Regions from separate parts of the Streptomyces sp. NPDC127595 genome, predicted to be linked through region 1. Evidence: riboswitches for the same ligand, from Rfam matches in the RefSeq annotation. Region 1 holds a riboswitch; each other region holds the start of a gene.
The links. Region 1 has a riboswitch for thiamine pyrophosphate ahead of ACFVKT_RS14670 (thiamine ABC transporter substrate binding subunit). Riboswitches for the same ligand answer to the same signal wherever they lie in the genome.
Positions count from the first base shown of each region.

Region 2: it holds a riboswitch for thiamine pyrophosphate, as region 1 does, so the genes downstream of both, thiO (glycine oxidase ThiO) here and ACFVKT_RS14670 (thiamine ABC transporter substrate binding subunit) in region 1, are expected to answer to the same signal.
Region 3: it holds a riboswitch for thiamine pyrophosphate, as region 1 does, so the genes downstream of both, thiC (phosphomethylpyrimidine synthase ThiC) here and ACFVKT_RS14670 (thiamine ABC transporter substrate binding subunit) in region 1, are expected to answer to the same signal.

Region 1 is NZ_JBHXWK010000004.1:107,126-115,124, forward strand. Features, by position in the region: gene ACFVKT_RS14655 (maleylpyruvate isomerase family mycothiol-dependent enzyme) at 90-899, opposite strand; gene ACFVKT_RS14660 (ABC transporter ATP-binding protein) at 958-1,977, opposite strand; gene ACFVKT_RS14665 (ABC transporter permease) at 1,978-3,666, opposite strand; gene ACFVKT_RS14670 (thiamine ABC transporter substrate binding subunit) at 3,642-4,721, opposite strand; TPP riboswitch at 4,801-4,919, opposite strand; gene rlmN (23S rRNA (adenine(2503)-C(2))-methyltransferase RlmN) at 4,954-6,060, opposite strand; gene ACFVKT_RS14680 (MarR family winged helix-turn-helix transcriptional regulator) at 6,118-6,600, opposite strand; gene ACFVKT_RS14685 (nuclear transport factor 2 family protein) at 6,665-7,084, shown strand; gene ACFVKT_RS14690 (phosphatidate cytidylyltransferase) at 7,188-7,999, opposite strand, start outside.
Region 2 is NZ_JBHXWK010000013.1:163,470-171,468, forward strand. Features, by position in the region: gene thiE (thiamine phosphate synthase) at 53-721, opposite strand; gene ACFVKT_RS33475 (Rv2175c family DNA-binding protein) at 813-1,184, opposite strand; gene ACFVKT_RS33480 (NAD(P)/FAD-dependent oxidoreductase) at 1,450-2,619, opposite strand; gene ACFVKT_RS33485 (hypothetical protein) at 2,715-3,113, opposite strand; TPP riboswitch at 3,166-3,280, shown strand; gene thiO (glycine oxidase ThiO) at 3,277-4,464, shown strand; gene thiS (sulfur carrier protein ThiS) at 4,461-4,673, shown strand; gene ACFVKT_RS33500 (thiazole synthase) at 4,677-5,471, shown strand; gene pknB (Stk1 family PASTA domain-containing Ser/Thr kinase) at 5,731-7,680, shown strand; gene ACFVKT_RS33510 (deoxyribonuclease IV) at 7,753-7,999, shown strand, end outside.
Region 3 is NZ_JBHXWK010000003.1:423,912-431,910, forward strand. Features, by position in the region: gene ACFVKT_RS12935 (IclR family transcriptional regulator) at 240-953, shown strand; gene ACFVKT_RS12940 (SsgA family sporulation/cell division regulator) at 1,053-1,490, shown strand; gene ACFVKT_RS12945 (YibE/F family protein) at 1,596-3,206, opposite strand; TPP riboswitch at 3,278-3,434, shown strand; gene thiC (phosphomethylpyrimidine synthase ThiC) at 3,427-5,250, shown strand; gene ACFVKT_RS12955 (hypothetical protein) at 5,526-6,392, opposite strand; gene ACFVKT_RS12960 (metallophosphoesterase) at 6,575-7,651, opposite strand; gene ACFVKT_RS12965 (LacI family DNA-binding transcriptional regulator) at 7,838-7,999, opposite strand, start outside.

The DNA of each region.
Region 1 (7,999 bases):
GGACCTGGACCTGGACCTGGACCCGAACCCGGACCTGGGTCCGGACCTGGACCTGGACCCGGACCCCGGACCCGGACCCGGATCTGGACCTACCCGAACGTCGCCCGCTCCAGCCAGAACTCCAGCAGCTCCCGCTCTCCCAGCACCTCCAACCGCCCGCCGTCCAGCGGCAGTCGGCGGTAGAAGCCCAGCAGTACGTCGGTCAGCGGACCCCGCAGCGCGACGGTCGCCTTCTCGTGACCGCGCCGCCATACGACACCCTCCTCGGTGAGTTCGACGACCCACTCGGCGTTCAACTCGGGGCTCGTGTCTGTGGCGTGGAGATGGATGCTGCGCCCCGTTCCGCGCAGCTCCCGTGCCGCCTCGTGCGGCTGAGTCCGCTGCATGTACTCCACGATCCCCAGCCACTCGTCGATCGCGTCGACGGCCACATCGGGATCGACCTCGTACGGCAGCCCCACGGCCAGTGTCGCGTCGGCGCGGTGGATCGCCAACTCGTGCGTCATCCGACGCGCCCAGAAACCGGAGTTGAGAACCCCGGCCCACCCCCAGACCTTCACATCGGGCCCCGCCTCCCGCAGCGTGCCGACGAGCATCTCGCCGGTCTCCGCGAGCCAGGCGTCCAAGGCCGCCGGATCACCGTCGACCTTCGGCCCCGGGGCGAGGGGAGTTTTCTCGTCGGGGGTGTACTCCTGCACCCTTTTACGGACGAGGAGTTCGGCCCAGCGCAGCGCCCCGCCGGTATGCCGAAGCAGCCGCTCCAGCGACCAGTCCGGGCAGGTCGGCACGGTGGCGGACAGCTCGACGCCGTCCGAGGTCACCACATCCCTCAACTGCCGCACCTGCGCCTCGATCGAGTCGCAATAGCGTTCATGCCCGAGCACTCCGAGTGACGTCATGAGCAGCACTTTATGCGGCGGAGGGCTCTGCGAGTACGTCATTTTCGGGCCCGGGCGGTCAGCCGAGGACGACGGTCTCCGCGGCGTCGAACTCGACCCCGACCTGGTCACCGGGGACCGGCGCGTCCCTGAGCGTGCACGCCGCTTCGAGCCGTGGCGCGTCCTCCGGCTGCAGTTGTACGGCGACATGGGTGCCCCGGAAGGTCCGCGCGACCACGGTGCAGCGCAGCCCCTCCGACGCGTCCACCACACGTACGCCCGCGGGCCGCACAAGCAGCGTGCCGGGCCCCTGCGGGGTGTTCTCCGGCACCGGAACCTTCCCCCACGGGGTGTCCGCGGCCACCCCGCTCACCATCGCGTCGACCACGTTGTCGAAGCCGAGGAAGCGCGCCACGAACGCGTCCGCGGGGTGCTGCCAGACCTCAAGTGGCGTACCGGACTGGGCGATTCGCCCCTCGCGCATCACCACCACCCGGTCGGCGAGCGCGAAGGCCTCGCCCTGGTCGTGCGTGACGGCGAGCACGGTCGTACCCAACTCGCCGAACAGCTCACGAAGTTCGACGACAAGGCGTTCGCGCAGCGAGCGGTCGAGCTGGCCGAGCGGTTCGTCGAGCATCAGCAGCCGGGGGCGCGGCGCGAGGGCGCGGGCCAGCGCGACCCGCTGCTGCTCACCACCGGAGAGGGAGGCGACGGCCCTGCGCCCGGCGCCCGGCAACCCGACAAGCTCCAGCAACTCCCGTACTCGTACGGCCTGTTCGCCCTTGTTCGCCCCGTGCATCCGGAGCCCGAAGGCCACATTGCCGCCCACGTCCCGCTGCGGGAAGAGCTGGTGGTCCTGGAACATCAGGCCGACGCCCCGCCGGTGCGCGGGCACCTGCGCCTGGTCCCGGTCGTCGAGGAGCACCCGGCCCGCGTCGAGCGCCTGGAGCCCGGCAACCGCCCGCAGCAGCGTCGACTTGCCACTGCCGCTCGGCCCCAGTACGCACACGATCTCGTGCTCGGCGACCCCGAGGTCGACGGCGTCGAGCACCACCCGCCCGCCGAAGCGTACGGTCGCGGTCTCAAGGCTCAGCAGCATCTAGAACTCCCCGGTCCGGTCGGTCCGTACCCGCTCCAACAGCAGCAGCGCCACCGCGCACACCACCATCAAGATGGTCGAAAGAGCCATCGCCTGGCCGTAGTTCAGGTCACCCGCGCGCCCGAGCAGCCGAGCCACGGCGACCGGCAGCGTCGGGTTGTCGGGCCGTGCGATGAAGACGGTCGCCCCGAACTCGCCAAGGGACACCGCGAAGGCGAAGCCGGCCGCGACCAGCAGCGCCCGCCGCACCATCGGCAGATCGACCTCGCGCCACACCCGCCACGGCGACGCCCCGAGCACCGCGGCGGCCTCCCGCAGCCGCCCGTCCACCGCCCGGAGCACGGGCAGCATCGTCCGTACGACGAAGGGGACACCGACCAGTGCCTGCGCGAGCGGCACCAGGATCCAACTGCTTCTGAGGTTCAGCGGCGGCTCGTCCAGCGCGATCAGGAACCCGAACCCGACAGTCACCGCCGACACCCCCAGTGGCAGCATCAGCAGCGCGTCGAAGCCCCGTACGAGACGGCCCGCACGCCGGGTGAGGGCCGCGGCCGCCAGACCGCCGATCAGTACGGCGATGGCGGTGGCGGCGAATGCGTACTGCAGCGAGTTGCCGATCGCCTCGATCGGCGGGACGAGGAAGATGCCGCTGTCGTCGGACGTCAGTGCCCTGTAGTACCCGAAGTCGGGCGCGTCCAGGGACCGTTGGACCAGGACGGCGAGCGGCAGCACCAGCAGCACGGCAATGGTCGCGAGGACCCCCGCCAGCAGCGCCCACTGCCCGGCCCCACGCGGCCGGCGTGCGGTCGTCTCCGGGGCCACCAGCCGCAGGGCGGTCTCCCGGCGCCGTACGGTCCAGGCGTGCACGGCGAGAATCGCGCCGACCGCCACGAACTGGATGATCGTCAGCACCGCGGCCGTGGAGAGGTCGAAGATCTCCGAGGTCTGCCGGTAGATCTCGACTTCGAGGGTTGAGAAGGTGGGGCCGCCGAGGATCTGCACCACACCGAAGGAGGTGAAGGTGAAGAGGAACACCATCAGCGCGGCGGCGGCCACGGCCGGGCTCAGGGCCGGCAGCGTCACCTTCCGCCAGGCTGCGAACCGGGAGGCGCCGAGCATCCGGGCGGTCTCCTCCTGACGCGGGTCGAGCTGCGACCAGAGCCCGCCGACCGTCCGGACGACGACCGCGTAGTTGAAGAAGACATGCGCGAGCAGGATCGCCCAGACAGTGGTGTCCAGCCGTACGCCCCACAGCTCGTCCAGAAGCCCGCCCCGGCCGACCAGCGCCAGGAACGCCGTGCCGACGACGACCGTCGGCAGTACGAACGGCACGGTCACCACCGCCCGGAGCACTTGCTTGCCCCTGAAATCGAAGCGCGCGAAGACATACGCGCCGGGGAGTGCGATCAGCAGCGTGAGCGCGGTCGAGGCGAGCGCCTGCCAGGTGGTGAACCACAGCACGTGCCGGATGTCGGACTGCGCGAGGACATCCCCGATCCGCCCGAGCTGCCAGACCCCGTTGGCCTTGAGGCCGCGGGCCACGATCGCCGCCACGGGGTAGGCGAAGAAGACGCCGAAGAACGCGACGGGCAGGGCCATGAGCCCGAGCCGCGCCGCGCTTCCCCGACGGGACTGCCTGCGGGAGCCGCTACGCTCCCGGGGCGTCACTTCAGTACGAGTGAGGTCCACGACTTGACCCACTGGTCACGGTTCTCGGCGATCTTGCTGGGGGCCATGGTCTCGGGGTCCTTGGCCTGCGGCCCGAACTCCGTGAACTCGGCCGGCACCTTCGCGCCCTCCACCACCGGGTAGACGAACATGTTCAGCGGCATGTCGTCCTGGAACCTCTTGGTGATCAGGAAGTCGATGAGCGCCTCGCCGCCCTTGGTGTTCTTCGCGTTGCTCAGCAGCCCCGCGTACTCGACCTGCCGGAAGCAGGTGCCGGTCGCGACGCCGGTCGGGGCCGTCGTCGGCTTCGGGTCGGCGTAGATGACCTCGGCAGGCGGCGAGGAGGCGTACGAGACGACGAGCGGCCGGTCCGCCTTGGCCTTCTTGCCGCCCGCGGACCCGGAGAAGTCCTCGTTGTACGCCTGCTCCCAGCCGTCGACGACCTCGACGCCGTTGGCCTTGAGCTTCGTCCAGTAGTCCTGCCACCCGTCGTCGCCGTACTTCGCGGCCGTCCCGAGCAGGAAGCCGAGGCCCGGCGAGGAGGTGGAGGCGTTCTCGGTGACGAGCAGGTTCTTGTACTCGGGCTTGATCAGGTCGTCGAAGGACTGCGGCGGCGTCAGCTTGTGCTCGCTGAAGTAGGCCTTGTCGTAGTTGACGCAGATGTCGCCGGTGTCGATGGGCGTCACCCGGTGCTTGCCCTCGTCGACCCGGTACTCCGGGAGGATCTGGTCCGAGCCCTTGGCGTCGTACGACTGGAAGAGCCCGTTGTCGAGCGCGCGGGACAGCAGGGTGTTGTCGACGCCGAAGAAGACGTCGCCCTGCGGGTTGTCCTTGGTGAGGATCGCCTTGTTGACGGCCTGCCCCGCGTCGCCGTCCTTGAGGACCTTGACCGTGTACCCGGACTCCTTCTCGAAGGCGCTCAGCACGTCCTTGGAGTAGGCGAAGGAGTCATGGCTGACGAGGGTCACGGCCTTGGAGTCAGCGTCACTGCTCCCGCTGTCGGACGAGCCGCACGCGGAGAGCGTGACGAGCCCCAGACCGACCACGACGGCCGTGATCGTCTTCTTCTTGCTCACTGAATTCCTCCTGGGATGACCAGGAAGAGACGCGGCCCTGCCCGGGAACCCCTGAGGGTCCCCGGGCAGGGCGCAACAGCTTGAGTATTGACCGAACTTCCTACCCAGAATGACCTGGGCAAGGTTCTGAGGGTCTGCGGCCCGCCGGTGACCCGGCTACCGCACTCTCAGCGCTGTGGCGCTCCCCTGTCGGAATATGAAGATGTGGATTGTGCGGTTGTTCCCAGTCAGGTTACCGCTCGGTGGCCGCGAGCTGTCCGCACGCCCCGTCGATCTCCTGACCACGGGTGTCGCGAACGGTGACCGGCACCCCGTGGGCCGCGATCGCCTCGACGAACGCCTTCTCGTCCACGGGCCGCGAGGCGGTCCACTTCGAACCCGGCGTCGGGTTCAGCGGGATGAGATTGACATGCACGGGCTTGCCCTTGAGCATCCGCCCGAGCCGGTCACCACGCCACGCCTGGTCGTTGATGTCCCTGATCAGCGCGTACTCGATGGAGAGCCGGCGCCCCGACTTGGCCGCGTACTCCCAGCCGGCGTCGAGCACCTCCCGCACCTGCCACCGCGTGTTCACGGGTACGAGGGTGTCGCGCAGCTCGTCGTCGGGCGCGTGCAGGGAGATGGCGAGGCGGCACTTGAAGCCCTCGTCGGAGAACCGGTTGATCGCCGGGACGAGCCCGACGGTCGACACGGTGATGCCCCGCTGCGAGAGGCCGAGCCCGTCGGGCTCGGGGTCGGTCAGCGCGCGGATCGCCCCGACCACCCTCTTGTAGTTGGCCAGCGGCTCGCCCATCCCCATGAAGACGATGTTGCTGAGCCGCGACGGACCACCCGGGATCTCGCCGTCCCGAAGCGCCCGCATGCCATCGACGATCTGGTGCACGATCTCGCCGGTGGAGAGGTTGCGGTCGAGCCCGGCCTGTCCGGTCGCGCAGAACGGACAGTTCATCCCGCACCCGGCCTGCGAGCTGATGCACATGGTCACCCGGTCCGGGTACCGCATCAGCACGGACTCGACGAGCGTGCCGTCGAAGAGCCGCCACAAGGTCTTGCGAGTGGTCTCCTGGTCGGTCGACAGATGCCGCACGACCGTCATCAGCTCGGGAAGCAACGCCTCCTGAAGCTTCCCGCGCGAGGCGGCCGGGATGTCCGTCCACTCCGCGGGGTCGTGCGCGTACCGCGCGAAGTAGTGCTGCGACAGCTGCTTGGCACGAAACGGCTTCTCGCCGATCGCAGCAACCGCTTCTTTACGCTCAGCGGGCGTGAGATCAGCAAGATGCCGCGGCGGCTTCTTGGCTCCGCGCGGGGCGACGAATGTGAGTTCTCCGGGCTTAGGCATGGCCGTACCAGTGTCGCAGATCAAATTCATGTGACCTGCGGCCCGAGTCACGCGCACTCAGCGGGGGGCTCTGACGGCTCGGCGCCGCACCGCTTCCGTGCCGCCCAGTTCGTCGAGCAGTTCAGCAAGCACCGCCCGGAGCTCGGCCAGTCGCTGCTCACCGACCCGCTCGGCCAGGCGCCGGTCCTGAACCCTCCGCGCACGCCGGGCTGCGTCCACCGCCGAGCGGCCCCGGCCGGTCAGGCGAATGCGACGGATGCGGGCGTCGCGGGGGTCGGGGACGCGTTCGGTGTAGCCAAGGCGTTCGAGGTCGGCCACGGCTTTGGAGGCGCCCTGCTGGGTCATCTCGAGCTTGGCGGCCAGTTCACCGACCGTCGGCTGCCCCTCGATGAGGTGCTGGAAGACGTAACCGTGGGAGATGCGCAGGTCACCGAAGCCCTGGCCGTCGAGTTGCTGCTGGATACGGTCAGCGGCGGCGGAGCCGACGAAGAGCGCGAGCGTGCCGGTGTCCAGGTCCTGCGGTGCGACGGGTTGCTGCATGAGGACATCCTGCATTCGACAACCAAGGTTGTGCAATCATGCTTGTGCAACTAGCGTTGTTTTTATGCCTCCTTTCCAACAGCACCCCGACATCGACACGGCCATCCGCTACCACGAAGCGGTTTCGCGATTCGCCGCCGGCCCGGAGCTCGCCGCCTTCTTCCACGAGGACGCGGTCCACCACGAACTGCCCAACGTTCTCTTCCCTGACGGCGCGAGCCGGAGCGTGGGCGAGCTGACCACGGCGGCGGAAGCCGGCCGGAAGCGCCTCAGCGAGCAGAAGTTCGAGGTGATCAACGCGGTCGCCGCCGGTGGCCAGGTGGCCCTCGAGGTGGTGTGGACCGGCACGCTTGCAGTGCCCTTGGGGGAACTGCCCGCCGGTTACACGATTCGGGCCCACATCGCGACCTTCCTGGACTTCCGCGACGGGAAGATCGCCGGACAGCGGAACTACGACTGCTACGAGCGCCTCGGCCCCACCTGAAGGCCCACGGTCGCCGCCGCTGCACAAACAGAGGGGCTCGCCGCCCAGTGGACGACGAGCCCCTCATGTACAAAACAACAGGTCAGCCTCGCTTGAGCAGGGCTCAACCGGACCCGACGAAGATCACCAGCAGCAACCACACCACCGGAGCCGTGGGCAGCAGCGAGTCCAGCCGGTCCATGATTCCGCCGTGCCCCGGCAGCAGCGTGCCCATGTCCTTGATGCCCAGGTCCCGCTTGATCATGGACTCGCCTAGGTCGCCGAGCGTGGCGCTGGCCGCGACCGCGAGGCCCAGAAGCAGGCCCTGCCACCACGTGCCGTCGTCGATCAGGAACTCCATGCACAGCGCACCCGCGGCCATCGCGAAGGTGACCGCGCCGACCAGGCCCTCGCGGGTCTTGCCGGGGCTGATGCGCGGCGCCAGCTTGTGCTTGCCGAAGCGCCAGCCGATCGCGTACGCGCCCGTGTCACTGACCACGGCGAGCAGCAGGAACGTGAGCACCCGCCGTGAGCCGTCGTCGGCCGCGAGCATCAGCGCGACGAACGTGGCCAGGAACGGGATGTAGAAGGCGGCGAAGACGCCGGCCGTGACGTCTCTCAGGTAGCCCTCGGGGGGCTCCGTCATACGCCAGACCAGGACGGCCAGCGCGGTGAGTGCCATCGCCACCCACGCGCCCTCGGCGCCCCGGACGTAACCGGAGACGACCATCGCCGCACCGCCGAGCGCCAGCGGCACGAGAGGCGCCTTGATGCCCTTGCGTTCCTCCAGCCGGGAGGTGAGCTCCCACAGCCCCACCACCACGGCGACCGCTATCACGCCGATGAACACGGCCTTGACGATGAGCAAGGACACGACGATCACCACACCGAGCCCGACAGCCACCCCTATGGCCGCACCCAGGTCCCGTCCCGCGC
Region 2 (7,999 bases), on a different contig from region 1:
GGACGGACACCAGGAAAGCCCGTCGGACGGTTACTCGGAGAGCTGTACGCCGCTACGCGGAGAGCTGTACGCCGCGCAGCCGCTTCGCGAACTCCGCCGCCGCCGCTCCCGGGTCGTCCGCCTCCGTGATCGCCCGCACCACGACGGCGCGGCGGGCCCCCGCCTCCAGCACCTCGTCGAGGTTGCCGAGGTCGATGCCTCCGATGGCGAACCAGGGGCGGTCGGTGCCCAGCGAGGCCGTGTACCGGACCAGGTCCAGGCCGGGTGCGTGGCGGCCGGGCTTGGTGGGGGTCGGCCAGCAGGGGCCGGTGCAGAAGTAGTCCACGCCCTCCTGGACGGCGGCCGCCGCGGCCTCGGACTCGGCATGTGTGGAGCGGCCTATCAGGACCTCGTCGCCGAGGATGGCGCGGGCGGCGGGAACCGGGAGGTCGCCCTGGCCCAGGTGCAGCACGTCGGCGCCGGCCGCGTGGGCCACATCCGCCCGGTCGTTGACCGCGAGCAGCTTGCCGTGGCGGGCGCAGGCGTCCGCGAAGACCTGGAGGTGCTCCAGCTCCTCGGCGGCCTCCATGCCCTTGTCGCGCAGCTGCACGATGTCGACACCGCCGTCCAGGACCGCGTCCAGGAAATCGGCGAGGTCGCCCTGGCTCCTGCGGGCGTCCGTGCACAGGTAGACACGGGCGTCGGCGAGCTGTGTGCGTGCGGTGGCGGCATTGTCGGGCATGCGTGTACCCCCGTGGTCGGTGCGTGGGGACCACGGCGGCCGGGGTGGTCCATGGCCGCCGTGGTCCGAACGTCGGACAGTCTTGTCTCGGTCAGACGGCGAGCGCCTGGGCGCGGCGCTTCACCTCCGTGCCGCGATTCTCGCTGAGAGCCTGTGCGGGGGTGCCGGGCAGGCTCGGGTCGGGGGTGAAGAGCCACTCGAGCATCTCTTCGTCGGAGAAACCGTCGTCCCGCAGGAGCGTCAGGGTGCCTGTCAGGCCCTTGACGACCTTCTGCTCGGCCCCGTCGATGAAAGCGGCGGGGACGTGCAGTGCGCGGTTCTCACCACGGCGTACGGCGATCAGCTGGCCCTCCCTGACCAACTGCCGGACGCGCGTCACCTCGACACCGAACTGCTCGGCGATGTCGGGGAGGGTGAGCCAGGCGGGGACGAGAGCATCGATCTTTGCGTCAATCTCGGTCACAGGACAAGCCTGCCATCCCGGACTGACACTCGGTAGCCGAGTCCCGTCAGGATCGGGTCATGGCACGGCCGGACCGCCCGCCAGGACCGGGTCACCGCACGGCCGGACCGCCTGTCAGAACCGGGTCACCGCGCGGCGGGATCGCCCGTCAGAACCCGGTCACCGCATGGCCGGACCGCCCGTCACGACCAGGTCACCGCACGGCGGACCGCCCGCCAGGCAGCGGTTCCCGGCGCCGGTTCCGCCCACGGCGAACCAGCCCCGCCTAAGGCGTCAGCGTCGCCGTCTTCAGCGGCCGCGAAGGGTCCGACAGCAGCTCCGGGTCCATCGGAGTGCCCGCCTCGATGAGTTTCCGGCCCTGGGCCAGGTCCCTCGGCCGGCCGACCGCGAGGAGGGCGACCAGGCGGCCGTCGTGCAGCCAGCAGACCGTCCAGGCGGCGCCGGACGGGTCACCGCGCCAGACGGTGGTGTCCGCGGGGGCGTGGTGGCCGACGTACTGGACGAAGCGGCCGAACTGCTCGGACCAGAAGTACGGGACGGGGTCGTACGCCATTGGGGACTCGCCGATGATGTTCGCCGCCACCGTGCGCGGGCCCTGGAGGGCGTTGTCCCAGTGGTGGACCAGAAGGCGGTCCTCGTACCTTCCCGAAGGGAAGGAGGCGCAGTCGCCGACCGCGTAGACGTCCGGCACCGAGGTGCGCAGATGGTCGTCGGCCACGACCTCGCGGTGGGCGCCGAGCTCGATGCCGGAGCCGCTGAGCCAGGCGGTGGCGGGGCGCGCTCCGATGCCGACGACCACGGCGCCCGCGGGCACCCGGGAGCCGTCGTCCAGCACCACCGCGCCGGGCTCGACGCGCTCCACGCGCGCGTGGGTGCGCAATGTGGCCCCGCTGTCCGCGTACCAGGCGGCCATCGGGGCGGCCACCTCGGCGGGCAGCGCCCCGGCGAGCGGCCGGTCGGCCGCCTCGATGACGGTCACCACGCACCCCGCCTCACGCGCCGCGGTGGCGAACTCGGCGCCGATCCAGCCCGCCCCCACCACCACGATGTCGTGCTGCTGGGCGAGCACGGGACGCAGCCGTTCGGCGTCGTCCAGGGTGCGCAGCAGATGAACCCCGGGCACGCCCTCCGCGCCCGGCAGCCGGATCGGTTCCGCGCCCGTCGCGATGACCAGGGCGTCGTACGGCACCGGCCCCGCGGCCGTGTCCAGTTCGTGGTCCCCGGGGCGTACGCCGAGCGCCTCGCGCCCGAGCCGCAGGTCGATGCCCAGTGCCTCGAAGTCGAGGTCGAAGGCGGAGCCCTCGGCCTTGCCGAGCAGTACGGCCTTGGACAGCGGTGGCCGGTCGTACGGCTGGTGCGGCTCCGCCCCGATCAGCGTCACGCCGCCGGTGAAGCCCTGTTCCCGCAGGGCGACCGCGGTCTGTACGCCCGCCATGCCCGCGCCCACGACGACGACCTGCCGTACCGTCCGCTCCTGAACCTGCGTCTTCTCGGTCACCTGATCACCATAGACAGCTGACAATTCGTCAGTCAGGTGGCGTGCTCAGTGACCTGCTCCACACCGCCCGTCCTGACCTGCTCCGCGTCACCCGGCGCGACCTCCTCCACGACGCTGGTCCCGCTGCCCCGCTGTGACTCCCACTCCCAGGTCTCCTCCAGGCGCACGCGCCCGTCGGGCAGCTCCGTCACGCGGGACACGCAGTGCCCCGAGGAGGTGCTGCCGTCGCGCTTCAGCTGTACGTACCGGAAGTCGAGGCGGTCACCCTCGCGGGTACCCAGGAGATGGCCGCGTACGACGTCGCCGCCCGCGTACTCGGCCCAGATCTCGCCGTCCTGCTCGTGGTACGTGAAACGGGTGCGGGTACCCACCTGACCCGGCGCCTGGTCGGCGACCGGGGACAGGACGAGACCGTCGAGCGAACGGGCCATGGACGGAGGCTCCCTTACTGAGACATACGGCAGCGAGCTAGGCTGGCCAACGTAAAGCACTCGCGGGAGTCCGGACGCACCGGGCTGAGAGGGAGGCTGGAACGGCCTCCGACCGTACGAACCTGATCCGGGTCATGCCGGCGAAGGGAGGAGCTGGACGCCCATGTCGCGTACGCCATCAGACACATCCCACACTTCAGGCACCACAGATGTCCTGGTCATCGGGGGCGGAATCATCGGGCTGGTGACGGCCTGGCGGGCCGCGCAGCGCGGGCTGACGACCACGGTGGTGGACCCGGAGCCCGGCGGCGGTGCCGCGCAGGTCGCGGCCGGCATGCTCGCCGCCGTCACAGAGCTGCACTACGGCGAGCAGACCCTGCTGAGCCTCAACCTCGACTCCGCGCACCGCTACCCGGACTTCGTCGCCGAGCTCACCGAGGCGACGGGGCAGGACCTCGGCTACCGCCGCTGCGGCACCCTGGCCGTCGCACTGGACGCCGACGACCGCGCCCACCTTCGCGAACTGCACACCCTGCAACGTCAGTCGGGGCTCGACTCGGAGTGGCTCAGCGGCCGTGAGTGCCGCCGCCTGGAGCCGATGCTCGCGCCCGGCGTGCGGGGCGGGCTGCGGGTCGACGGCGACCACCAGGTCGATCCGCGCCGGCTCGCGAAGGCCCTGGTCACGGCGTGCGAGCGGGCCGGAGTGGTGTTCCGCCGGACGTGGGCCGAGCGCCTGGGCGTGGTACGGAACCGGGCCCAGGGAGTCGTCACCGCGGACGGCACCAAGCTGTCGGCCGGGCAGCTGGTCCTCGCCGCGGGCAGCCTCAGCGGACGCCTCGCGGGCGTTCCCGAGGCCGTGCTGCCACCCGTGCGCCCCGTGAAGGGGCAGGTGCTGCGGCTGACCGTGCCCCGGCCGTACGCGCCCTTCCTCAGCCGCACCGTGCGTGCCGTCGTCCGCGGCAGCCACGTCTACCTGGTGCCGCGCGAGAACGGCGAGCTCGTCGTCGGCGCGACCAGCGAGGAGCTGGGCTGGGACACGACGGTGACCGCGGGCGGCGTGTACGAGCTGCTGCGCGACGCCCATGAGCTGGTCCCCGGGATCACCGAGCTGCCGCTCACCGAGACGCGCGCCGGACTGCGCCCCGCCTCGCCCGACAACGCGCCGCTGCTCGGTCCGACCGAGCTCGACGGGCTCCTCCTGGCGACCGGGCACTACCGCAACGGCGTCCTGCTGACCCCCGTCACCGGTGACGCGATGGCGCACGTCCTGACCACCGGTGAACTCCCGGACGTCGCACGCCCCTTCTCCCCCAAGCGCTTCAGCCCGGCCCGCACGGAGCAGCCCGCATGAGCATCCTCGTCAGCGTCTTCGTCAACGGAGAGCGGCAGCGGATCGCCGCCGGCACCGCTCTCGACACCCTCGTCGCGGCGCTCACCCCGGCCCCGTCCGGAGTCGCCGCCGCGCTCAACGAAACCGTCGTCCCGCGCGGACAGTGGTCCTCCACCTCCCTCTCCGAGGGAGACCGCGTCGAAGTCCTCACCGCCGTCCAAGGAGGCTGACCCATGGCCGACGATCCCTTCGTCCTCGGTGGTACGTCCTTCTCGTCCCGTCTGATCATGGGTACGGGGGGTGCGCCCAGCCTCGATGTCCTGGAGCGCTCGCTCGTCGCCTCCGGCACGGAGCTGACGACGGTCGCGATGCGGCGCGTAAACGCTTACGTGCACGGTTCGGTGCTGTCCGTCCTCGACCGGCTCGGCATCCGGGTGCTGCCGAACACGGCGGGCTGCTTCACCGCGGGCGAGGCCGTACTGACCGCCCGCCTCGCGCGCGAGGCGCTGGGCACCGACGTGATCAAGCTGGAGGTCATCGCCGACGAGCGCACGCTGCTGCCCGATCCGATCGAGCTGCTCGACGCGGCGGAGACGCTGGTGGACGACGGGTTCACCGTGCTGCCGTACACGAACGACGACCCTGTGCTCGCGCGGAAACTCGAAGACGTCGGGTGCGCCGCGATCATGCCACTGGGGTCGCCGATCGGGTCCGGGCTCGGGATCCGGAACCCGCACAACTTCCAGCTGATCGTGGAGCACGCGCGCGTGCCGGTGATTCTGGACGCGGGGGCCGGTACGGCGTCCGATGCCGCGCTCGCGATGGAGCTGGGGTGTGCGGGGGTGATGCTCGCCTCCGCCGTGACCCGGGCCAAGGAGCCCGTGCTCATGGCCGAGGGCATGCGGCATGCGGTGGAGGCGGGGCGGCTCGCCTACCGGGCGGGGCGGATTCCTCGGCGGCACTTCGCCGAGGCGTCTTCCCCTGCGGAGGGGCTCGCTCGGCTGGATCCGGAGCGGCCTGCCTTCTGACTGCCGTCCGTGGTTGCTGCTTCAGGACTTCCCCGCCCGCGCACCGCCCGTTTCCACCCCGTTGGAAGGTGTGCGTTCTCCCGTGGGGGTCCCCTCCGTCGGCGGCCGCCGGTGTCTCGCGGGCTGTGCGACACCCCGCCCTCGGCGGCTGCCGCGTGCCCTCGTGGACGTGCGGTGTGCGTCACAGGTCGGCTTCAGTCCAGACCCGGTATCGGCTGAACGGGTGGGGGTGACAGTGGTGGCTCGTAGACTCACCTGCGTGGATACGACCCTTCAGGACCCGCTTGTCGGGCAGCTGCTCGACGGCCGCTATCGCGTGGACGCGCGGATCGCGGTCGGCGGGATGGCCACGGTCTACCGGGCCCTGGACACCCGCCTCGACCGTGTGCTCGCCCTCAAGGTGATGCACCCGGCCCTGGCGGCGGACGGCTCGTTCGTCGAGCGGTTCATCCGCGAGGCCAAGTCAGTGGCCCGGCTCGCGCACCCCAATGTGGTGCAGGTCTTCGACCAGGGGGCGCACGGGTCGTACGTCTATCTGGCCATGGAGTACGTCGCAGGGTGCACCCTGCGCGACGTCCTGCGCGAGCGCGGGGCCCTCCAGCCGAGGGCCGCGCTCGACATCCTGGAGCCGGTGCTCGCCGCGCTCGGCGCGGCTCACCGCGCCGGTTTCGTGCACCGCGACATGAAGCCGGAGAACGTCCTCATAGGGGACGACGGCCGGGTCAAGGTGGCGGACTTCGGGCTCGTACGGGCCGTGGACACCGTCACCAACACGACGGGCGCGGTCCTCGGCACGGTCTCGTATCTCGCCCCCGAGCAGATCGAGCACGGCACCGCCGACGCCCGCGTCGACGTGTACGCGTGCGGAATCGTCCTCTACGAGATGCTGACCGGCGGCAAGCCGCACGCCGGGGACTCCCCCGCCCAGGTCTTCTACCAGCACCTCCACGCGGACGTACCGCCGCCGTCGGCCGCCGTACCGGGGCTGGCGTACCAGCTCGACGAGCTGGTCACCTCGGCGACCGCCCGCAACCCCGAGGTCCGCCCGTACGACGCGGTGGCGCTGCTCGGTCAGGTGCTGGAGGCGCGGGCCGGGCTCAGCGCCGAGCAGCTCGACGCCGTACCGCCGCAGGCCCTCGGCATGGGGCACCACAACGCCGAGGACCGTACGAGCGTGATCCCACGCTCGCTGTCCGTGCAGCGCCCTCTGCCGGTGAACGAATACCAGGAGGATGCCGCCGTACTCAACCCGACCAGCCGGTTCGAGCGGACCAGCCAGTTCGCGTCCGAGGGGGCGCCGCCGTCACGGCGTGCCCCTGGCCGCCCCCGGCGCGGAATGATCGCGATCGTCACCGCGGTCCTTCTGGTGCTCGGCCTCGGCGGGGGCGTCTGGTACATCAACTCGGGCCAGTTCACCAAGGTCCCGGCGGTCCTCGCGGTCACCGAGGAGCAGGCCAAGGACCGGCTGGCGGACGCCGGGCTCGACGCCGGTGAGGTCAAGCACGCGTTCAGCGACACCGTGGAGCGCGGCACCGTCATCAGCAGCGACCCGGAGGTCGGCGCCCGGATCCGGGACAACGACTCCGTGGACCTGACGATCTCCGACGGCCCCGAGACGGTGAAGGTGCCGGACGTCCAGGGCGCGGCGCTGGACAGCGCGAAGGCCACGCTGAAGGACGGCGGTCTGGCGGCGGGCCTGGTCACCCGGGAGTTCAGCGACGATGTTCCGAGCGGCTCCGTGATCAGCACGGACCCGGCAGCCGGCACCGAGCGCCGCGCGGGCTCCGCCATCGCGATCAAGGTCAGCAAGGGCAGCCCGGTCGAGGTGGCCGACGTCACGGGAGCGTCCGTCGAGGACGCCACCGCGGAGCTGGAGGGGGCGGGTCTGAAGGTGAAGATCGCCTCCGAGCAGGTCAATTCGGAGTTCGACCAGGGACTGGTCGCCAAGCAGTCCCCGGGTGAGGGCAGCGAGGCGGCCGAGGGCGACACCGTGACGCTGACGGTCTCCAAGGGTCCCGAGCTGGTCGAGGTGCCTGACGTCGTGGGCGACAGCGTGGACGACGCGAAGCAGGCACTGGAGGACGCCGGGTTCCAGGTCGACGAGGACCGCGGACTGCTCAACCTCTTCGGGAACACGGTGAAGAGCCAGTCGGTGGACGGCGGCGATACGGCGCCCAAGGGGTCGACGATCACGATCGAGATCGCGTGAGCCGCATCTCGTCGGGCCCGTGCACGAGGTCCGCCGACGGAACGGGCGCTGGCGCGTGACACCCTGACGGGTGTGACCAGCAAGCAGCTCCGCAACCCCGTCGGCGGCCATGTTCCCGTGGCCGGCGGCCTCAACTCCGTCGGCCTGAGCTACGCCCGAGAGCTCAAGGCCGAGACAGTTCAGGTCTTCGTCGCCAACCCGCGCGGCTGGGCGACGCCCGTCGGCAACCCCCGGCAGGACGAGGAGTTCCGCGCGGCCTGCGCCGCCGGGTCGATCCCCGCGTACGTCCACGCCCCGTATCTGATCAACTTCGGCTCGC
Region 3 (7,999 bases), on a different contig from region 1:
TCCGGACGCCAACCCCTGAGCACGAGGGGCAGACGCCAACCTCTGAGCACGACGGAGGGACGTCAACCGCCGAGGCCGACGGAGGGACGTCAACCGCCGAGATCGACACGCAGCCCGCGGCTGCGCGCACCCCGCCCGTGGCTGCCCACGCCCTGCTCGTCGGTGCCCGCACGCCCCCGGCCGACGCCGCGTCGCTGGAGCCGCACCCCACGACCCTCATCGGCTCCGTACAGCGGGCGATGCGCCTCCTGGAGGCCGTTGCGGCGCGCGAGCACGGGGCCCCCGCGAAACAGCTCGCCCGGGAGGCAGGGCTCGCGCTGCCGACGGCGTACCACCTGCTGCGCACTCTGGCCCACGAGGGCTATCTGCGCCGCGAGAAGGGGCTGTTCTTCCTCGGTGAGGCCGCCGAGCGGTTGAGCAGCAGCGGAGCCCAGCAGAAACGTCGCAGCACGATGAGCGACATGCTCGCGCACTGGCGCGATTCGATCGGCGTACCCGTGTACTACGCGACATACCGCGACGGCGAGATCGAGGTCCTGTCCGTCGCCGACACTCCGGGCAACCCCGCGGTCGAGGAGTGGGCCGGCTTCCGGGAGACCGGGCACGCCCACGCGATCGGTCAGTGTCTGCTGTCGCAACTGGACGAGAAGGCCCGCAGGGATCATCTCGACCGCTATCCGGTGCAGTCGATCACTCCTTACACGGTGCGTGACAGTGACAGCCTGCTGCGGCGCCTGGAACGCATCGGGCGGATGGAGCCCGTGATCGAACGACAGGAGTACGCGCTGGGCACGGTCTGCGCCGCGATCCCCATCACCGTCGGCGCCACCGCGTCGACCGTGGCCATCTCCGTACCGTCGCACCAGGCCGACCGACTCCTGCCTGCCGCACGCCAGTTGCAAGGGGAAATCGGCAGGGCGCCAGGGACACTCGCCATCTCTATCAGTATCTGAAAACTCACTCCTTGTGATCTGCCGTGTACGTTGAGCAAGATTTCAGCAGTGTCAGGGGGACGATTCCTGGCCAGTCGACCGCAAACGACGGGGTAGGCGATGCGTGAGTCGGTACAGGCAGAGGTCATGATGAGCTTCCTCGTGTCGGAGGAGCTCTCCTTCCGCATTCCGGTGGAGCTGCGATACGAGACCTGTGATCCGTACGCCGTGCGGCTGACCTTTCACTTGCCCGGCGACGCGCCTGTGACCTGGGCGTTCGGACGGGAGTTGCTGGTGGACGGCGTGGGCCGCCCGTGTGGCGACGGTGATGTGCACATCGCACCCGCCGACCCGGACGCGTTCGGTGAGGTGCTGATCCGGCTTCAGGTCGGCGGCGATCACGCGCTGTTCAGGTCGGGCGCGGCGCCGCTCGTGGCGTTCCTCGACCGTACGGACAAGCTGGTGCCGCTCGGGCAGGAGCGTTCCCTGGCCGACTTCGACGCCCACCTCGACGAGGCGCTGGACCGCATCCTGGCGGAGGAACAGAGCGCGGGCTGAACGCCGCCTCACCCCCCAAGTGGAGTAACGCTTCCTCTCAACTGGCCCCGCGCACAGGGAGGGGGCCGCACGGCACGCTTCAAGTGCCCTGGGCGCCACGTGACTTCAGTGCTTGCGGCGGCGGCCCTTCCCGCCGCGCACCGGCGTCCTGGCGGCCCCCACGGGCTCCACAGGTGCGTCGGGGGCCCCGGCCCCGGGCCGGCCGGCCGGAGTCCCCGTGCGGTCGGCCGAGACGACCAGGGCGGCCAGTGCGGTGGTGACGGGCACGGAGGCGACCAGGCCGATCGATCCGACCAGGGTGCGCACGATCTCCTCGGCGACCAGTTCGCTGTTGGCGACTGAGCCGATGCTGCTCTGCGCGATCGAGAAGAGCAGCAGGAGGGGCAGCGCCGCACCCGCGTAAGCCAGGACGAGCGTGTTGACGACCGAGGCGATGTGGTCGCGGCCGATGCGGATGCCCGCGCGGTACAGCCCCCGCCAGCCCATCGCCGGATTCGCCTCGTGCAGCTCCCAGACCGCGGAGGTCTGCGTCACCGTCACGTCGTCGAGCACACCGAGCGAACCGATGATGACGCCGGCGAGCAGCAGACCGCTCATGTCGATGGACGGATACAGGCCGTGGATCAGGCCGGTGTTGTCGTCCGTGTTGCCGGTCAGCGCGGCCCAGTCGATGAACACGGAGCCCAGCAAACCGATCAGCAGCAGCGAGAGCAGGGTGCCGATCACCGCCACCGAGGTCCGCGCCGAGAGGCCATGGCACATGTAGAGGGCGATCAGCATGATGGCGCTGGCCCCGACGACCGCCACGACCAGCGGGTTCGAGCCTTGCAGGATGGCGGGCAGGATGAAGAACGTCAGGATCATGAAGCTGACGGCCAGTGCGACCAGCGCCATGACACCGCGCAGCCGGCCGACCCCCACGACGATCAGCGCGAAGATCCCGGCGAGCACCGCCATCGGGATCCTGCGGTTCACATCGCTGACCGAGTACTGCAGGTCCTTCGGCGCGGAGGGTTCGTACGCGACGACGACCTTCTCGCCCTGGTGCAACTGGCGTGACTGATCAGGCTGGACGATCTCGGTGAACGTACGGCCCTTGTCGCTGCCGGTGTCGACCCGGATCGTCGCCTTCTTGCAGTCGCCCGTCGCCTGCTGCTGTGCCGAGGAGCCCTCGGCGGTGGAGGTGTCGCCGGTCGGGGTCTCCCCCGAGGCGTTCACGGAATCGCAGTCCACCTGGTCGATCTTGGTGACCGTCGCCTGCTGGGTCTGCCGGTCGAAACCGACGCCGGTGCGCTCGTGCCCCGGGGCGCCGCCCGGCCAGAGCACCACGAGCCCCACGACGACCGCGGCGGCGAAGGGGATCAGTACCGCGCCGATGACCTTGCGCAGATGCTTGGAGACGGGGGCGGCGGGGCCATGGCTGTGACTGTGCGAATGGCCGTGGCTGTCGCCCGGCCCCTGTCCACCACCGGGCCCCTGTCCACCACCGGGCCCATGGCCGCCGCCCAGTCCTTGGCCGCCACCGGACCCTTGGCCGCCACCGGACCCCTGCCCACCGCCTGGCCCATGGACGCCACCGGGCCCCTGCCCACCGCCCGGCCCATGGCCGTCGCCGGGGCCTCTGCCGCCGCCCGGGCCGTGCCCGTGGCCGTCGCCGGGGCCATGTCCGTGCGGTGACTCGGACGGCGGAATAGGGGGCTGCTGCATCGTGGTCACCGACCGATCATCGCAAGAACGGAAGGGGCCCACTGTTCAGCGCGCCCGATGTGACGCTAGCGTGGAGGCACCTTTGCACACGCGGGAGCTCGGAGCACCGGGCTGAGAGGGCGCTGACCTTCGTCTTAGCGATGTTTCACATGAAACATCGGCAGACGGAATCCGCTGCGTCGACCGCCGAACCTGTTACCGGGTAATGCCGGCGTAGGGAGTAGGTCTCATGACCAACAAGGACGTAGTAGGCACGCCTGTCTCCAGCCAGACGGACGGGGCCCCATCCCCGTCCCAGAACGACGGAGCTGGGCAGTCCATCGGCTGGCACAAGGCGTACGTCGAGGGTTCGCGCCCCGATCTGCGGGTGCCGGTCCGTCAGGTACACCTCACCAACGGCCAGTCCGTCACGCTGTACGACACCTCCGGTCCGTACACCGATCCGACCGTCGACACCGATGTACGCAGGGGTCTGGCACCGCTGCGCGAGCACTGGATCATCGCCCGCGGTGACACCGAGGAGTACGCGGGCCGCCCGGTCCGTCCCGAGGACGACGGGATCAAGCACACCTCACCGCGCGGGGGCCTCCGTAACCTCGACGCGGTCTTCCCGGGGCGGCCGCGCCAGCCGCGCCGGGGCCGCTCCGGACAGGCCGTCACGCAGCTCGCGTACGCCCGGCGCGGCGAGATCACGCCCGAGATGGAGTTCGTGGCGGTGCGCGAGAACGTCGCCGCCGAGGTCGTACGCGAGGAGATCGCCGCGGGCCGCGCGGTGCTGCCGGTGAACATCAACCACCCGGAGATCGAGCCGATGATCATCGGCAAGCGGTTCCTGGTGAAGGTCAACGCGAACATCGGCAACTCCGCGGTGACCTCCTCCATCGAGGAGGAGGTGGACAAAATGACCTGGGCCACGAAGTGGGGCGCGGATACGGTCATGGACCTGTCCACCGGCCGCAACATCCACACCACCCGCGAGTGGGTCCTGCGCAACTCCCCCGTACCGATCGGCACCGTGCCGCTCTACCAGGCGTTGGAGAAGGTGGACGGCCGCGCCGAGGAGCTGACCTGGGAGATCTACAAGGACACGGTCATCGAGCAGGCCGAGCAGGGCGTGGACTACATGACGGTCCACGCGGGCGTGCGCCTGCCCTACGTACCGCTCACCGCGAACCGCAAGACCGGCATCGTCTCGCGCGGCGGCTCGATCATGGCGGCGTGGTGCCTGGCCCACCACCAGGAGAGTTTCCTCTACGAGAACTTCGAGGAGCTGTGCGAGATCCTCGCGGCGTACGACGTCACGTACTCACTCGGTGACGGGCTGCGGCCGGGGTCGATCGCGGACGCCAACGACGCGGCGCAGTTCGCGGAGTTGAGGACGCTCGGGGAACTCAACACGATCGCGAAGCGTTTCAATGTTCAGACCATGATCGAAGGCCCGGGACATGTCCCGATGCACAAGATCAAGGAGAACATCGACCTTCAGCAGGAGATCTGTGATGAAGCTCCGTTCTATACGCTCGGTCCGCTGACGACGGACGTCGCGCCGGCGTACGACCACATCACCTCCGGCATCGGTGCCGCGATGATCGCCTGGTGGGGCACGGCCATGCTCTGCTATGTCACGCCCAAGGAGCACTTGGGCCTGCCCAACCGTGACGACGTCAAGACGGGCGTCATCACCTACAAGATCGCCGCCCACGCAGCCGACCTCGCCAAGGGGCACCCAGGTGCGCAGGTATGGGACGACGCGCTGTCCGACGCCCGCTTCGAGTTCCGCTGGGAGGACCAGTTCAATCTGGCCCTCGACCCGGACACGGCACGGGAGTTCCACGACGAGACACTCCCGGCCGAGCCCGCCAAGACGGCCCACTTCTGCTCCATGTGCGGGCCGAAGTTCTGCTCCATGAAGATCAGCCACAGCATCACGGAGCAGTTCGGCGGTACGGCGGCTGCGGGGGCCTCCGCCGAGGAGGTCGCCGAGGGAATGCTGCAGAAGTCGAAGGAGTTCGCGGCGAGCGGCAACCGGGTGTATCTGCCCTTGGCCGACTGACGGGAACGCGGGCAGTGCGCCGGAGCTGTGGGGACCGGCCCGGCGCACTGCGCGGTCGCCTGTTGCCCCAGCTGCCCGGCCCGGGTGACCGCGGTACGGCAGCTGGGCCTCGCCTGAGGCCGAGGCCGCCGCGTGGGGCGTACTCAGGCGAACGGATGCGGACTAACGCGCGCGTGAGAAACGTACGCAGCCGACCGGAGACGGGGCCCGTGCCTATGTGGCGCGGGCCCGGTTCCCCGGCACGGGATACTCCCCGACGGTCGGCCGGCCGGGTCCTACTCCGGCTGGTGTTCGGGCCCCCCGAAGTCCGGGCTGGAGAAGTCCGGGCTTGAGTAGCTCGGGCGCGGGCCCGCTGCCGGGCCGCCGTCGGGGCTGCTGAACCCCGGCCGGTTGTAGCCCAGTTGCGGCATGCGGCTCGTCGGTGTCGGCGACGGACGGCCGAATGCTGCCGAGCCCGGGTCCGCGAGAGCCTCCCGGAGGAACGGCATGATGCCGCGCTCCAGAAGGGCCTCGCGCCAGGCTTCCCTGGCCCGGGCGACCTCTTCGTCGAGCTCGCCGCGTGCTCCTGCCAGGAGCGAGGACGAGCCGTTGCGCAGTGCGGTGAGCAGGAGGCCGACCGCGGCGACCAGAATCGCGGCCGCCGTGACCGCGCCGAAGACCCACCCGGTGGTCAGGAGGGTCTTGGCGAACGCCGGCTCGGGGTCGATCATTTTCAGGATGTACCCCACGAGCAGGAATATCGCCGCGGCCGTCCCGGCGAGGACGGGGGCGAGTACCGCGACGATGGCGACGGCGCCCGCTCCGGCTGTCTCGGTGACCTCCCCCACGGTGGCGGCGAGCCCCATCGCGCTCGAACCCGGTTCGGCGGAACCGGCTTCCTTGCGGACGGGTGGGGTGGTCGGCGCCGGCTGACGCAGTTCCTCACGGACCTTCACGTAGTGCTGGTACTCGGTTGCCGCCGCCACCGTGATGAGCGCTGTGGCGTTGAGCGCCATGGTGCGCAGTTGTTCCGGATTGAGCCGCTGGCCGACAGCGGCGAGTTCCGGGCGGTGTGGTGCGGAGCGCAGCGCCTCATCGAGGATCCGCTCGTAGTCCTGGCGGTCCTCGCTCAGCAGGTGCTGCGGAACGCTGTTCATCTGCATCCCCCGATGCTCCGTAGGGCTGATGGCTCGCACGCTGACGAGCCGTTGGGCAGAAACGGAGGGGAGCCTGCTACGGATAGTCCGATGGTAGAGCGGTGATGGCACGCCGTGACAGGGGGTTTCCAGAAATTGCCCCCTGGCCAGCGCGGTCTTTAGCAGGACGAGACCTGCCCGATGAACCCTCAGCTGTCCAGTGGCAGTTGCTGGACCAGCAGTTTTCCGGCCATGGTCACGCCACCGTCCATCGCGATGGCCAGTCCTTCGGCGTAGAGATGCGGTCCTTCGACCAGCGGGCCGGCACTGTCCTCGCCGTCCTCCGAGCCCACATCGCCCAGGAGGTACGGGATGGGGCTGTGGCCATGGACGATGCGCGAGCCGCCGTACATGTCCAGCAGGGAGCGCACGGCCTCGGCGCCGCCGTCGTCGCGGAAGGCGAAGCGCTTGGTGAACTTGCGGAACAGGTCCCAGCACTCGTCCGCGTCGTTGCGGGTGAGGGTTTCGCGGATGGTGTCGTTGACCGCCTCGATCGAGTCGCCGTAGTCGAGATAGGCGGTGGTGTCGGAGTGCACCAGGAGGTGTCCGTCGACCTGCTCCATGGCGTCGAGTCGGGCCATCCACTGCAGATGGTGGTCCTGGAGACGGTCCATGTCGGTCTTCTGGCCGCCGTTGAGCAGCCAGGCGGCCTGGAAGGTGGCGGTGCCCGCGCCGGAGTTGACGGGGGTGTCCGCGAAGCGCCTGGCGCCGAGGAGGAGCAGCTCGTGGTTGCCCATGAGCGCCTTGCAGTAGCCGCCGGCTGCGGCGGCCTCGGCGGACAGCCGCATCACGAGGTCGATCACGCCGATGCCGTCCGGGCCGCGGTCGGTGAAGTCGCCGAGGAACCACAGGCGGGCGGTTCCCGCCGACCAGTTCCCGGCGGCGTCGATGAGGCCCTGCTCCTGGAGCGCGGCGACGAGCTGGTCGAGGTAGCCGTGCACATCGCCTACGACATACAGCGGCCCCGGTCCGTCGGCGCCCTCCGAAGCGGCGGCGTCAACAGCGACCTCAACCGTGTCACTGCGGTTGATGACGGGGAGATCGCGCCGGGTCGGCGTGTACCCCTCGGGTTCCTCGCCGGGCCCCGCGTCCTCGTCGGGTGGAGTGTCCTGTGCGAACGGACCGGTCTCGTGGACGTACGCGGGCACCCGGAAGTCGCGCAACGTCGCCGTCCGCGCCACCTCGGGTCCCTGACCGGCCCCCTGAGTCATCGACCCCTCCACCACCATCGCGCCGCATCTGCACCGGATCGGACTGCCTGGTCGCAGCGGCCCGCGGTGTCGTGGGCCCATCATAGGAATGCGGATCGCGCCATGTGATGACCCAGGGGTGGTGAATCGGAGCAGGAGCCCAGTTCACCGGGGTTTTTGCCCGAATTGGGCGGGGCTTTCCCGCCCTGCCCTCAGCGGGAGTCAGCCTTTCTCGGGTGATCGGGGCGGACTCACCGTCGTACGTGGCGGACGGCGTTGCGAGGAGGTCCGCACGATCAGCTCGGTCGGTATCACCTGCTCGACGGGCTGGTCCGACTCGACTCCCTCGATGGCGTCGATGAGGAGCTGGACGACCGCTGTGCC